3 regions of the Rossellomorea sp. DUT-2 genome follow, and region 1 is predicted to be linked to each of the others. Evidence: riboswitches for the same ligand, from Rfam matches in the RefSeq annotation. Region 1 holds a riboswitch; each other region holds the start of a gene.
What was found. A riboswitch is a leader RNA that binds a small molecule or an ion and turns the genes downstream of it on or off. The one in region 1 is predicted to bind cobalamin.

Region 1 (4,282 bases):
GCTCTTTTCGTCATTATCTTTTCACCCTCCCTTACTGAGTCGTTGTTGTACCATACCCTTCGTGGGCAGAGAAAAACATCGGGGGAATAGATCATAAGAAAGCCACCTACTGTGTAGGTGGCTTTCTTTCATGGTGCATTAGATTTTTACATCAACTTTAGCATTTTTCTTTAAATCTTCTACATGCTGAACAAGTTTTTCTTGTTTTTTCTGTTGTTCTAATTGAGTTTTGATCTGAGGTTTCACTTCTTCAAATTTTGGTGCATCCTTTGATTCACCCTGACCTTGTTGACTTGCGTACTGATCGTAAAATTTCTTCATTTCATCTTCAGAGACTTCTTCTACTTTGATTTCTTTTTCAACGTAGTTAGTGTATTTGATGTTTTCGGCGATTTGAGTTTTTAACTCGTCCATCGTGAATCCGGCTTTTTTCATTGCGTCTTCAAACTTCTTTTCATCACCGTACTGCTTTTTAACTTCTTCCAGTTGTTTATTGATTTCATCCTCTGATGCTTTGTAGCCTTTTTCATCGGCCTGCTGCATAAGGAGAGTTTGTCCAACCAGGCTATCAATCGTTTGTTCTTTTATTTTCTTTGCTGCATCTTTACTTGTCGGATCTTGCCCCATCTGTTGATACTGCATTTGTGATTGAGTCAATACGTTATTGAAATCTTCACCTTTAATTTTTTCGTCATTTACAATGGCAACGATCTTATCTTTTTCAACCTTCTGTTTATCCATTTTCTTTTGCATTTCTTCCATTTGCTTCGCTTGCTCTTCTTGAGCCTTTCCATCGCTTTTTTCTTCTGTTTTCGCTTTATCGTCAGCTTGTTTTTGGCTCTCCTCGTTCGAACCGCAAGCGGCTAGTCCAATCGCTAATAATGCTACTAGTAAAGTCGTTAATAATTTTTTCATAATAGACCCCTTTCAGAAGTAAGGTGTGATTTCCAAAAAAATCACTTAATGCGCATTTTAAAGGAAAAACCCGTAAAAAGAAAGTATTTAAGCTAAAAAGTATAGATTGTAATGAGGTTGAAATACAGTGAATTACTAATATGGTCCCTCTTTCACTAGAATGTATACGATTACATTTGACTATCAACTGCCGGGCAGAAATGAAAATGTAAGAAGGTTTTCACTTGGTAGCTAAAAAAAAGAGGCTGTTCAAATCGAGTGCTTTCCTCCATTTAAACAGCCTATAAAAAATATTGGGGACCAAAGAATACTGTCAAACAACCTTCTATTTGAATTATAATGAGTGGTAACATTTTCTTCAACCAACATATAGGCAGGTGTCGGCTGACTAGTGTCCATTTGAAGGTAGTATTCAATCTTCTACTATTCTTTTCATGGAAAATAATAATTATAAGCATAATTCAAAGGAAGGATTTTTCCTTTTGTTCAACTTGTTACAACTCTTGACTTTACGAGTGTAATAGAGTGATACTATTAAAAGATTTTAACTTCTAAACAAAATCAATAGTTTCACTTGTAAATTCATTTTTAATCGTTTATGATGATACAGAACACAACATTTAGTGTTTTGTTTGATAATTGTAACTATATATTGATTATAACCTGTGAATAAGGTGTCTGAATGGACTTAAAAGGGAATCCGGTGTGAATCCGGAACTGTCCCCGCAACTGTAAGTGCTGACGAAATAAGGAACTGCCACTGTCATATACGATGGGAAGGCCTTAGAGTAGGGTGAAGCACGAGTCAGGAGACCTGCCTTGTTTATCACGTGTTATCTTCTTCGGGAATTGGGAGGATAAAGCGAGGATTGGAATAGGCACTGTCGTCTATTCATATATCTTTCGTATATAAAGCCCATCCTTCTAGAAGGATGGGCTTTTTTGAATCCTTCCCACACTGTATAAATTGGGAGGAATGATGATGTCAATCGTATCACAGGATCAAAGGATTTCAGAGGAAGCAAAAGCGATTCTTACAAATCTTCACAGTCGCTTTCCACAACTTCATTTTAAAGAATTCGATGAAAAGATTTTTAAGTATGCAGACGGTCAATCTGAATGGAGTAAAGAAAAGCTTTATCATTTCATGATACTCACGGCAGTCGAACGGATCTCTGCCCATGAACCTGATTGGACGTATGTGGCTGCAGAATTATATTTATTGAAACTTTATCGTACAATCGCCTATTCAAGGAGAGTGGAAGAAAGCGCGTTGTACAGTTCCTTTTATGAATTAATTCAAGACTTGACTGATAGGAAACTATATACACCCGCACTATTGGAATCATATAGCAAGGAAGAAATTCACTCTTTGGGGAGGGTCATGGATTCATCTAAAGACCATCTGTTTACGTACATAGGGATCGTCACACTATCAGAGAGGTATTTAACCAAGTCCCATGATGGTGAAATCCTTGAATTGCCTCAGGAGCGATTGCTGATCATCGCCATGACGCTCTTTATGAACGAACCCTGTGATATGCGACTGGCGCTTATTAAAGAAGCTTACTGGGCCCTGTCTAATTTGTATATGACGGTTGCAACCCCTACGTTTGCCAACGCCGGCAAAAGCCATGGTCAGTTATCGAGCTGTTTTATTGATACGGTAGCCGACGATTTAAGAAGTATTTATGACAGTAATACAGATGTTTCCACACTAAGTAAAAACGGTGGCGGTCTCGGTATCTATCTGGGGAAGGTCCGGAGCAGAGGTAGTAATATCAAAGGCTTCAAGGGAGTAAGTTCAGGTGTTATACCATGGATGAAGCAACTAAATAACACAGCCGTATCCGTTGATCAATTAGGTCAACGTCAAGGAGCGATTGCTGTTTATTTGGATGTATGGCATAAGGATATTTTTCCTTTTCTTGATACCCGATTAAATAATGGAGATGAAAGGCAGCGTACTCATGACCTTTTCACTGGAGTAAGCTTACCGGATTTATTCATGGAACAAGTGGAGGATAGAGGGGATTGGTACTTATTCGATCCTCATGAAGTGAGGGTGGTCATGGGATATTCCCTGGAAGATTACTATGATGAGTGTGAGGGAGAAGGTTCGTTCAGGGATAAGTATTGGGAGTGTGTAGAATGTCCCGATCTTTCCAGGGAAGTGGTTCCTGCGATTGAAATTTTCAAGCGGATCATGATTTCCCAGCTCGAAACGGGTACACCCTATATGTTTTACCGCGATTCAGTCAATCGGCTAAATGCCAATGGGCATAAGGGAATGATTTACTGTAGTAATTTATGTACGGAAATCGCCCAGAATATGAGTGCGACCGTCATGGAAGAAGAGGTCATAAAGGACGGTAAAATCATTACCTATAAATCTCCGGGAGATTATGTCGTCTGTAATTTGGCATCTGTTTCTCTAGCCAAAACAATCATGGATGATGAGCTGGAAAGAGTCGTGTCCATAGGAGTGAGATTACTTGATAATGTCATAGATATTAATAAGCTTCCTGTCCTGCAAGCCCAACTGACAAACAGGCGCTATAGAGGGATTGGATTAGGAACCTTTGGATGGCATCACCTCCTTGCATTGAAAGGTTTGAAGTGGGAGAGCGATGAAGCAGTTGATTATTGTGATTCGCTTTACGAGGATGTTGCTTATTACACAATCAAAGCCAGTCATGAATTAGCGAAAGAAAAAGGCTCCTATCCCTATTTCAGCGGTTCCGACTGGTCGACTGGAGAATATTTTTCAAAGAAAGGGTATTCCGGACCGAGGTGGGATGCACTCAGGTATGATGTTTCCTCCCGGGGAATCCGAAACGGATATTTAATGGCGGTAGCACCCAATTCGTCCACTTCGATCATAGCCGGATCTACAGCGAGTATAGATCCCTTATTCAGATTAGAGTACTCGGAAGAAAAGAAAGACTATAAGATTCCCGTTACAGCACCTGATTTATCATCTAAGACGACCTGGTATTACAAAACGGCTTATAACGTAGATCAGCACTGGAGTATTAAACAAAATGAGAAGAGACAGAGACATATAGATCAAGGAATATCGTTTAACTTGTATGTGAGGAATGATATCAAGGCGATCGAGTTACTATCTCTTCATTTAGATGCATGGAAGTCAGGATTGAAAACGACCTACTATGTGAGATCAACATCTGTTTCAAATTTTGAAGAATGTGAAAGCTGCCATAGCTAGCAGGGAGGAAGATGATAACGTGAATGGGTTGAAGCAGCGAATCTTAATAGATTCTGAGGCACCAAATAAATCTACCGGAATTGTAAATGGACAAAGCTCGAATATATTAAACTGGGATGATGTCAGGTTCTCTTGGGC
Region 2 (4,282 bases), on a different contig from region 1:
TATAAAATTGCAGAGGCAATGGCCAAGGTGTTGGAGGAACTCGATGTAGAGATCCGCTTAAATTGTGAAGTTGAAGATATTCTCACCACAGGCAGCCGTGCTGAAGGAATACGTACGAAAATAGGGGAAGAGCTGACGGCGGACATCGTTGTATCGAATTTAGAGGCCATCCCTTGCTACAAATCCCTTTTGGCTGATTATCATGAATCTCCTAAGGAAGTAGAGGAACTAAGCAAGTATGCCCCTACGGTTTCAGGATTGGTTCTGCTGCTTGGGGTAGACCGTAAATATGATCATCTTGCTCACCATAACTTCTTTTTCAGTAAGGATCCTAAAAAAGAATTCAGGCAAATCTTCGATGAGAATAAGCTGGCTGATGATCCGACGATTTATATTGGTATCTCGTCGAAATCGGATCCCACACAGGCTCCTGAAGGAAAAGAAAACCTGTTTGTGTTGACACATGTGCCACCTTTAAAAGAGGGTGAGGATTGGACTCAATACAAAGAATCATATCGACTCAAAGTGCTGGATAAGCTGGAGAAAATGGGCGTAACCAATTTAAGGGATCATATTGAATACGAATATACCTTCACTCCTAACGACCTTCAGACCCTTTATGGGGCGAATGGTGGTTCAATCTATGGGACTGTCACAGACCGAAAGCTTAATGGAGGCTTCAAGATTCCGAATAAGAGCAGAGTGCTTTCTAATATGTACTTTGTGGGAGGTTCAACCCATCCAGGTGGAGGTGTGCCGATGGTCTCACTTTCAGGACAACTGACAGCGGAACTCATCCTTAATGAGCAAGTGAAGGTGAATCGATTCATTGGTTAATATGAAAAGGTGAAGGTTACATTTATATAATCTTCACCTTTTATGTTTTTACTGCTTTTCTGAAGAATGATTATCTACCGTATCCGAGTTATTTACATTCTCTTCATCTTCATCAGGATAGGGGTCAAAGAAATTGACGACTTTCCCTGGGCCTTCAAACCCGATAACCTGCTCTTTATCTTCTGTGTTTTTCTCGTTTTTCTTCATACAAAAAACTCCTTCCTGCCATTAGTTTGGCGAAAGGAGTTTTTTTCATCCCACTATTTAGTTCTTCCAATGATTATCTATAAATTGATCGCGACCTGATTTTGCCCGGTCTTGTTTATATTCATCTGGATTTTTCTTGTAAAATTTTTGATGGTATTCTTCTGCCGGATAGAAAGTGGAAGCAGGAAGGATGTTTGTGACGATAGGCTTCTTGAATCGTCCACTGTCTGCTATTTCGTTCTTTGTGTTTTCAGCTAATTGTTTTTGGTGTTCATTATGATAGAAAATAGCTGTCCGGTATTGATCCCCTCGGTCATGGAATTGTCCGCCATCATCTGTTGGATCAATCTGTGGCCAGTATAGCTCTAATAATCTTTCATAAGGGAATACATCAGGATTAAATGTGATTTGCACAGCTTCGTAATGTCCACTATTTCCTGCTTTTATATCTTGATATGTTGGGTTTTCAAGGTGGCCCCCTGAGTAACCTGACACGACATCAATTATTCCCGGTAATTCATCAAATGGCTTTACCATGCACCAAAAACAACCACCTGCAAAAGTAGCGATTTCTTTTTTTTCTTTCATTGCTGAACCTCCTGTACCATATGTGCTCCTCTAAAGCAGTAAAGCGATTGCTTGAAAAAGATTTTATCACGAAAGAATGGGGGGGACAATCTATTAGCTCGAAAGGTTGCAACGGGAAAAGCTTCGAAAAGAAGTATTCCTGCTATTTTCAGCAAAGTTTATCAAATTTCATTCACTAACCTTAGAATCTTGTGTATAATTCTGTTGAACGGAAAAATTACATACGATATGAGATTAGGTGAAGCGGAAGTTTCGGTAGCAAACTTTTTAGCTTCATAATAGGGAAGTTGGTGTAATTCCAACGCGGTCCCGCCACTGTAAATGGAAGTGAGCTGTATGAATACCACTGTACCAATAGGTATGGGAAGGTGCAGCAAACATTGACCATGAGCCAGGAGACCTGCCTAATGTCTTTCGCACCAAATCTACGCGGATAGAAGGGTGTAATGTGCATGTTTAACGGTTTAAAGCCTTTTTATGCATCTTACACAACATCTCTAGTCCCACTGGAGATGTTTTTTTGTCTGGAAATAAGTTCATTCACAGGAGGAAAACGTATGAAACACACATTCAAAATTATTCTTGCTCTAATAGTATCTCTAGGACTCCTTTCAGCTTGCGGTACTGACAATGAAAATGTAGAAAAGAATAAAGATAGCGGTGAAGTGGGCCAGGGACAATCTGCTTTTCCTTTGTCAGTAAACGACGCCCTGAATAATAAAGTCACGATGGATGAGCAACCTAAGCATATTGTTTCATTGATTCCGAGCAACACAGAAATCTTATTCGAGTTAGGGTTGAATAAGGAAATCGTAGGGGTTTCAGATTTTGATAATTATCCAAAAGAAGCGGCGGAGAAAGAAAAAATAGGTGGAATGGAATTTAACGTTGAGAAGATTATCAGTCTGAATCCGGATTTGGTTCTTGCTCATGAGTCCACTGCTGTGTCGGCAGAAGAAGGGTTAGAACAGCTTCGAGGTGCAGGGGTAAAGGTCTATATCGTACGTGATGCCAATAGCTTTGAGGAAGTGTACACCACGATGGAAAACATCGGCACATTGGTCGGCAAGAAAGATGAATCTGAGTCCGTCATTTCTGAGATGAAAGCGGATCTTGAATCCATTAAGGAAAAAGTCAGTGGTGTATCTGAAAAGAAAAAAGTGTATGTAGAGGTTTCACCTTCCCCTGACATATATTCGACAGGAAAAAATACTTTTATTGATCAAATGCTCTCACTGGTAAATGCCGAAAATGTGATGAGTGATCAGAAGGGATGGGTCCAAGTAAATCAAGAAGCGGTCATCGCTTCAAATCCTGACGTCATCATTACAACCTATGGTTTTTATAGTGAAAATCCTAAAGAACAAGTGATGGGCCGAGAAGGTTGGAAAGATGTAACCGCTGTGAAAAATGAAGATGTCCATGACGTTCATTCAGATCTGGTCACACGTACTGGTCCGAGATTAGTTGAAGGAGTAGAGGAAATTGCAAAGTCGATCTATCCGGAGTTATTTGCAGAATAAAATATGGATAACATACGGGTTGGCTGTATCGTTTTTACTATTCGCCATTCTCGCCGGTATATCGATTGGAACCGTCTCTGTCCCGCCAAAGGATATTCTGTTCATCGTTGGAGCTAAATGGTTTGGATACCCTTTACCGGAAGAAACTGATCCAATGTTTGCAAATATAGTGTATGCCATAAGATTGCCCAGAGTATTATTGGCATTATTGGTTGGAAGTTCCTTAGCAATTGCAGGAGCTTCCTTTCAAGGACTATTGCGCAACCCGCTTTCTGATCCATATACATTGGGTGTGTCTTCAGGAGCATCGGTCGGCGCTGTTATTACATTGTTCTTTAACTGGAGCATTCCGTTCATTGGGAAGTTTACGCTTCCCTTTCTCAGTATCCTTTGTTCGATTATAACCGTGTTCCTCGTATTATGGTTTGCACAGAAGGTTGAAAGAACCATGAAGGTAGAAACCATCATATTAACCGGAATCATTTTCAGCTCTTTTTTAGGTTCTCTTATATCCTTAATGATTGCCCTGACGGGAGAAGAATTAAGGCAGATCATAGGTTGGCTTCTTGGAAGTGTATCCATGAGAGGGTGGGATTACATTACGATTATATTGCCCTTTTTCTTAATTGGAGTGATCGTTTTGTTTCTCAATGGCAAGGAACTGAATGGCATGAGCTTTGGTGAAGAACAAGCCCATCATATCGGGATATCCGTACAAAAGAGAAAACTCCTCATCTTAATTGCAGGAAGTATACTGACGGGGGCGGCTGTTGCCGTTTCAGGTACAATTGGATTTGTAGGGCTTGTAATCCCTCATTTTCTAAGGAGGATGGTAGGGCATGACCATAGACACTTACTTCCTTTGTCCATCGTTGTAGGCGGGGGCTTTCTCGTGTTGGCCGACCTCATCTCAAGAACAATCATTGCACCAACCGAGCTTCCGATTGGAGTGATAACAGCTCTTATCGGTGCCCCGATGTTTGCTTATATTCTACTGAAGAAAAGAGGGCTTTCATCATGATAGATCTAAAAGGTGTCACAGTAGGATATAACGAGAAAATAATCGTGGAAGATATGAATTTTCATATAGATAAAGGAGAATTCTTTGGGATTCTTGGACCGAACGG
Region 3 (4,282 bases), on a different contig from region 1:
GCTCGAACCTTTAAATAGTTCGAGCTTACAATCTATAACAACCAGCCGTGTACAGCCCCTATCAGGGTAAATATGATGAGATGATCTCCAATTGCGATAAGAAACATCCGTTTTGTCATAAGACCAAATAAAGTATTTTTCAAGTAGACAATGGAAATAAGAATCCCAATGAATACACCTGTCAAAGCTCCTTGGACTAGTCCATTGGAACCGGTGGCTTGAACGAAAATCCCAACAAGAAGTGAGCTGATAAATGCAACAATAACAGCCACTGCATATTTAATCGGTCCAGTACTATCCTGTTCCTTCTTTCCTAGTAAAATAGAATAATAAATTCCGCCGTATACCATATACACCACAGCCCCCACTAAAACCGCGAGTAAATTCACATTTAATTCCATCCCTATTCCTCCATTAATTCGGCTCAATGGCTAAAGCGATCGCTTTAATGTTACATCCAATATCGAGAGTTCCTTGTAGATTGATCATTTCCACAAGTTCAATCGGATTCCCAAGGTATCTGTATCCGCTTTTCGGCAGCCAATAGCTGTAAAGTTCAGAATAGCATTCGATTAACTTCCCTCTTTCCCGGTAGTCGACAGGTTCATCGAATTCATAAACCACATGCTTACTGCCTCGAAATAGATAGAGTTCCTCATCCTCCGCGTCATTTTTATTTTCGATGGCCATGCGACACTCATACCTGCTTTTTTCAGGTGGGGTAATATAAGGGTTGCTCTTTGGAACTCCGAATATCAAAGGACTCTTCTCTATGAGGTTTCTGGCATTCCCCCATCTGTATAGATCTTGCCAGGCTTCTGTAATGCCTTCGATATATGACCCGATATGAAATCTATTGACGGTTGAACACTCTGGAAAATGAGCGATCTTTACTTTCGATAAATCCAGCCATTTAAACTCATTATAGGATTCTTCATCCTGGAATGCTTTCGCTTTTGTGCTGAAAAGTTTAGATTTCTTGCTATTAAGATATTCCCGCGGAAAACGCTCTAAATAGGCACCTTCCCGCCAGCTTTTGGGGCTGGTTTTAAAGTAAGCATTAAAAGAATAGGTGAAATAGGATAACGATGAAAAACCACATATGAACGCAATTTGTGTGATAGGAAGCTGTGGCTCGTAAATGAGCATATGCGCTGCATTTTCCAAGCGCATTCTTTTCACATAACCTGCTGGTGTTTCACCGATCAGCCTTTTAAACATCCTCTGAAAGTGATAAGGGGAATAGGTTGATACTTTGGCTAACTGTTCTAAGGATAAATCTTCACTTAGATGTTGATCGATATACTCTACTACTTTATCGATTTGGTTCCTTTGTATTTTGTCTTGTGGCATTTTTCAGACCTCACTACCTTTTTGAAAAGCACTTGTTTATAAATTTTACCATAATCCTTCTCCTCACTCACTAAGGGTTATGGTAAAATAATAGCGTTCACAATTTGATCATTGCTCATTGGTGAAGATGATCTATAGTTCATTTTCTTAAAAGGGAAGTTGGTGAAAGTCCAACGCGGTCCCGCCACTGTAAAGCTGAGAATTCGTATGGATCCACTGTTTCGAATCGAAATGGGAAGGAATACGAAATCGCTGACGCTGAGCCAGGAGACCTGCCAAATGGGAAGAACACAGAAGTTCCTACGGGAGATAGGAGGGTGTTGCGCTAATGAGACGTCACCAGTGGAATCACTGTACTCTGAACGTTCGCCTGGAATAGCCGCATCTTCTTTTTCAAAAGAAGATGCTTTTTTGTTTCATACTACAAACGGGGAGATGAGGAAATGGAACAAGCTTATTCAGTTGAACGTTCACGAACCATACAAACAAAATTGGTATTGCCGCCTGACACCAATCATATGCAAACCATATTTGGAGGGAAGGTTTTATCCTATATTGATGAGATTGCGGCACTATCCGCCATGAAACACTCCAGTTCAGTCGTCGTCACGGCATCGATCGACTCCGTCGACTTCTTATCATCCGCCACGGTCGGCGACGCTTTAAGTCTTGAGGCATACGTCACTTCCACAGGCAGAACATCAATGGAAGTGTATGTAAAGGTGTACTCTACGAATCTCGTAACGAGTGTCAAAACCCTGACGACAGAATCTTTCCTTACAATGGTCGCTGTTGATGAAAAGGGAACACCGAAGCCGGTGCCAATGGTCATTCCTCAAACGGAAGAAGAAACGAGACTATTCAAAACGGCTCCTTTGCGAAAAGAGCATAGAAAGAATCGCGCGCTAATTTTATAATCAATCTCTGATTCACTGACTAACTAATATAATAATACTCAGAGTTTTCTAAGCTCTGAGTGTTTTTAAAAGAATTATCATCTAACTTTCAAATGAGAATTGGGACTCATTTGGAAAGAAAACTCATATTGTGAAACTTCTTCCCCTTTTGTCCGTATGAAAAGTAACAGTAAAAAGAAGGAAGAGGGATAAAGTTGAAAAGGAATTTTGTCTTATTGGACTTGTTGATTTATGTGGCACTACCTCTTTTCGCATGGAACATATTGAGGGATTACATTGGAGATTACTATGCCATGCTCCTTTCCTCTGTTCCAGGAATCATCTATACGGTTTATCGATTTATCGAAATGAAGAAAGTAAATACGTTTGGCTTGTTCATTTTAGTCACATTGGTTGTCGGTACTCTGATTGACGTACTGGCTGGTTCCTCCATCCAACTCCTATGGAATAATGTATACTATGCCGCTGCTTTAAGTCTGTTTTTCTTCATCACCATGTTGTTCAGAAAACCGATTTCCCTTTTCTTTGGACTTGACTTTGCAGAGCTTCAAGGATACGACCGAACCTTTAGTAAGCGACTCTACTACAAAAAGCCTCTCTTTCGAATCTTTCAATTAATCACCCTGTGTTTTGCCTTAAGAAGCGGGATTCAGGCAATTGTTAATGCATGGCTTATCGTGGAGTACGGGGTTGAAGCATTCGATAAAGGGATCATTCTCCGCCAAGCCTTCAGCTGGATCATGACCGGGATTACCGTGGCTGGTTTCATTTATATAGGGAAGATCATACAGGATTCTCCTCAATTGGTGAAAAAAGTGCGGACTGAATTGGATGAAGAAGAGAGAAAATCAGTTTAGTAACAGAGCTAGTATTAAATTTGGATGTTTTTGCCTTCAGACCTCCGTCTTGTCCCCCATCTATAGAACAAACAAAGATATTTCCCTATAATGATAAATAAACTGTCACTCGGGGTGTACTATGATTGAAGGTAAATTAATTAAATTTCATCGCGAAGATTCGGGTTTGACTCAAGAGCAGCTCGCACAGGGGATCTGTTCCACCACCCATCTAAGTAAAATCGAAAGAGGCATCACAGAGTATTCTAGTGAAATTACTGATTTACTTGCAAAAAAACTTGGAATCAATCTGGATGTTGAACGTTCCCGCTATCATTCCTTACAGGTTAAATTATCAGAATGGAACGATGCGATCATTATGATTCGAACCAATGAAATCCATCAATTCAAAGGGGAAATTGAAAAAGAACCTTTAAGGTATCTATCTGATTTCATTGTTCAATACAATCTTTTCTTAGCAAGATATTATTTATTTTTGAATAAACATGGAAAAGCACAAGAAATACTGTCCATGTTCGAACATAAAAACTACACGCTTTCCCCCTTTGAACAAAATTTATTGCTCCATGTCAAGGGGATCTATTATCATTCGACAAGGCAGTTTAACTCTTGCATCAAAGTATTAAAACAGATCGACGAGGAATATCCGAACTCCGAATATTATTTTCATTTGGCATTAGCCTATCATTCGATTCATTCAAACACCTTTGCTTATTATTATGGGCAAAGAGCACTGCACTTTTTCCAAAAAACATTAAATATCCTGAGGGTCATCGATTCAGAAACACTGATTCTAATTCAATTGAATGCCAAAGAACCCTTTGATATGGAAGAAACAAAACAACAGTACGATAAGCTCCTCAGGGTCTGTGAATCCGTCAATTCAAACGATCGGGCGCATAAGATACATAATAATCTTGGATTCGAATATTTCAGGAGAAAACGATATTCTGAATCAAAGGCATCCTATGAAGAAGCATTAAATCTTATCAATGACGAAACCCCGGCATCGCATTATTTAGTTACGCTCAGTGGATATATACTTGCTTGTATGAAAGGGAATCTACTATCTTCCCGGGAACTCAATCACTTAGCGACAAAAGGACTGAAAATGGCAACTGAGCATCAGGATCCCACTTACGTATTCTTTGAGAT

Region 2: linked by a shared signal. The riboswitch ahead of ACOSV2_RS06150 (ABC transporter substrate-binding protein) and the one ahead of ACOSV2_RS01695 (ribonucleoside-diphosphate reductase subunit alpha) in region 1 are both predicted to bind cobalamin.
Region 3: linked by a shared signal. The riboswitch ahead of ACOSV2_RS14990 (acyl-CoA thioesterase) and the one ahead of ACOSV2_RS01695 (ribonucleoside-diphosphate reductase subunit alpha) in region 1 are both predicted to bind cobalamin.

What each region holds. Positions count from the first base shown of each region.
Region 1 is NZ_JBQPEO010000001.1:315,426-319,707, forward strand. Features, by position in the region: gene ACOSV2_RS01685 (hypothetical protein) at 1-14, opposite strand, end outside; gene ACOSV2_RS01690 (SurA N-terminal domain-containing protein) at 139-915, opposite strand; cobalamin riboswitch at 1,571-1,751, shown strand; gene ACOSV2_RS01695 (ribonucleoside-diphosphate reductase subunit alpha) at 1,895-4,144, shown strand; gene ACOSV2_RS01700 (ribonucleotide-diphosphate reductase subunit beta) at 4,164-4,282, shown strand, end outside.
Region 2 is NZ_JBQPEO010000002.1:110,424-114,705, reverse strand. Features, by position in the region: gene ACOSV2_RS06165 (phytoene desaturase family protein) at 1-837, shown strand, start outside; gene ACOSV2_RS06160 (hypothetical protein) at 886-1,044, opposite strand; gene msrA (peptide-methionine (S)-S-oxide reductase MsrA) at 1,102-1,632, opposite strand; cobalamin riboswitch at 1,856-2,054, shown strand; gene ACOSV2_RS06150 (ABC transporter substrate-binding protein) at 2,190-3,155, shown strand; gene ACOSV2_RS06145 (FecCD family ABC transporter permease) at 3,118-4,176, shown strand; gene ACOSV2_RS06140 (adenosylcobinamide amidohydrolase) at 4,173-4,282, shown strand, end outside.
Region 3 is NZ_JBQPEO010000003.1:810,202-814,483, reverse strand. Features, by position in the region: gene ACOSV2_RS15000 (DUF1761 domain-containing protein) at 33-401, opposite strand; gene ACOSV2_RS14995 (AraC family transcriptional regulator) at 415-1,353, opposite strand; cobalamin riboswitch at 1,457-1,647, shown strand; gene ACOSV2_RS14990 (acyl-CoA thioesterase) at 1,797-2,270, shown strand; gene ACOSV2_RS14985 (VC0807 family protein) at 2,465-3,127, shown strand; gene ACOSV2_RS14980 (helix-turn-helix domain-containing protein) at 3,249-4,282, shown strand, end outside.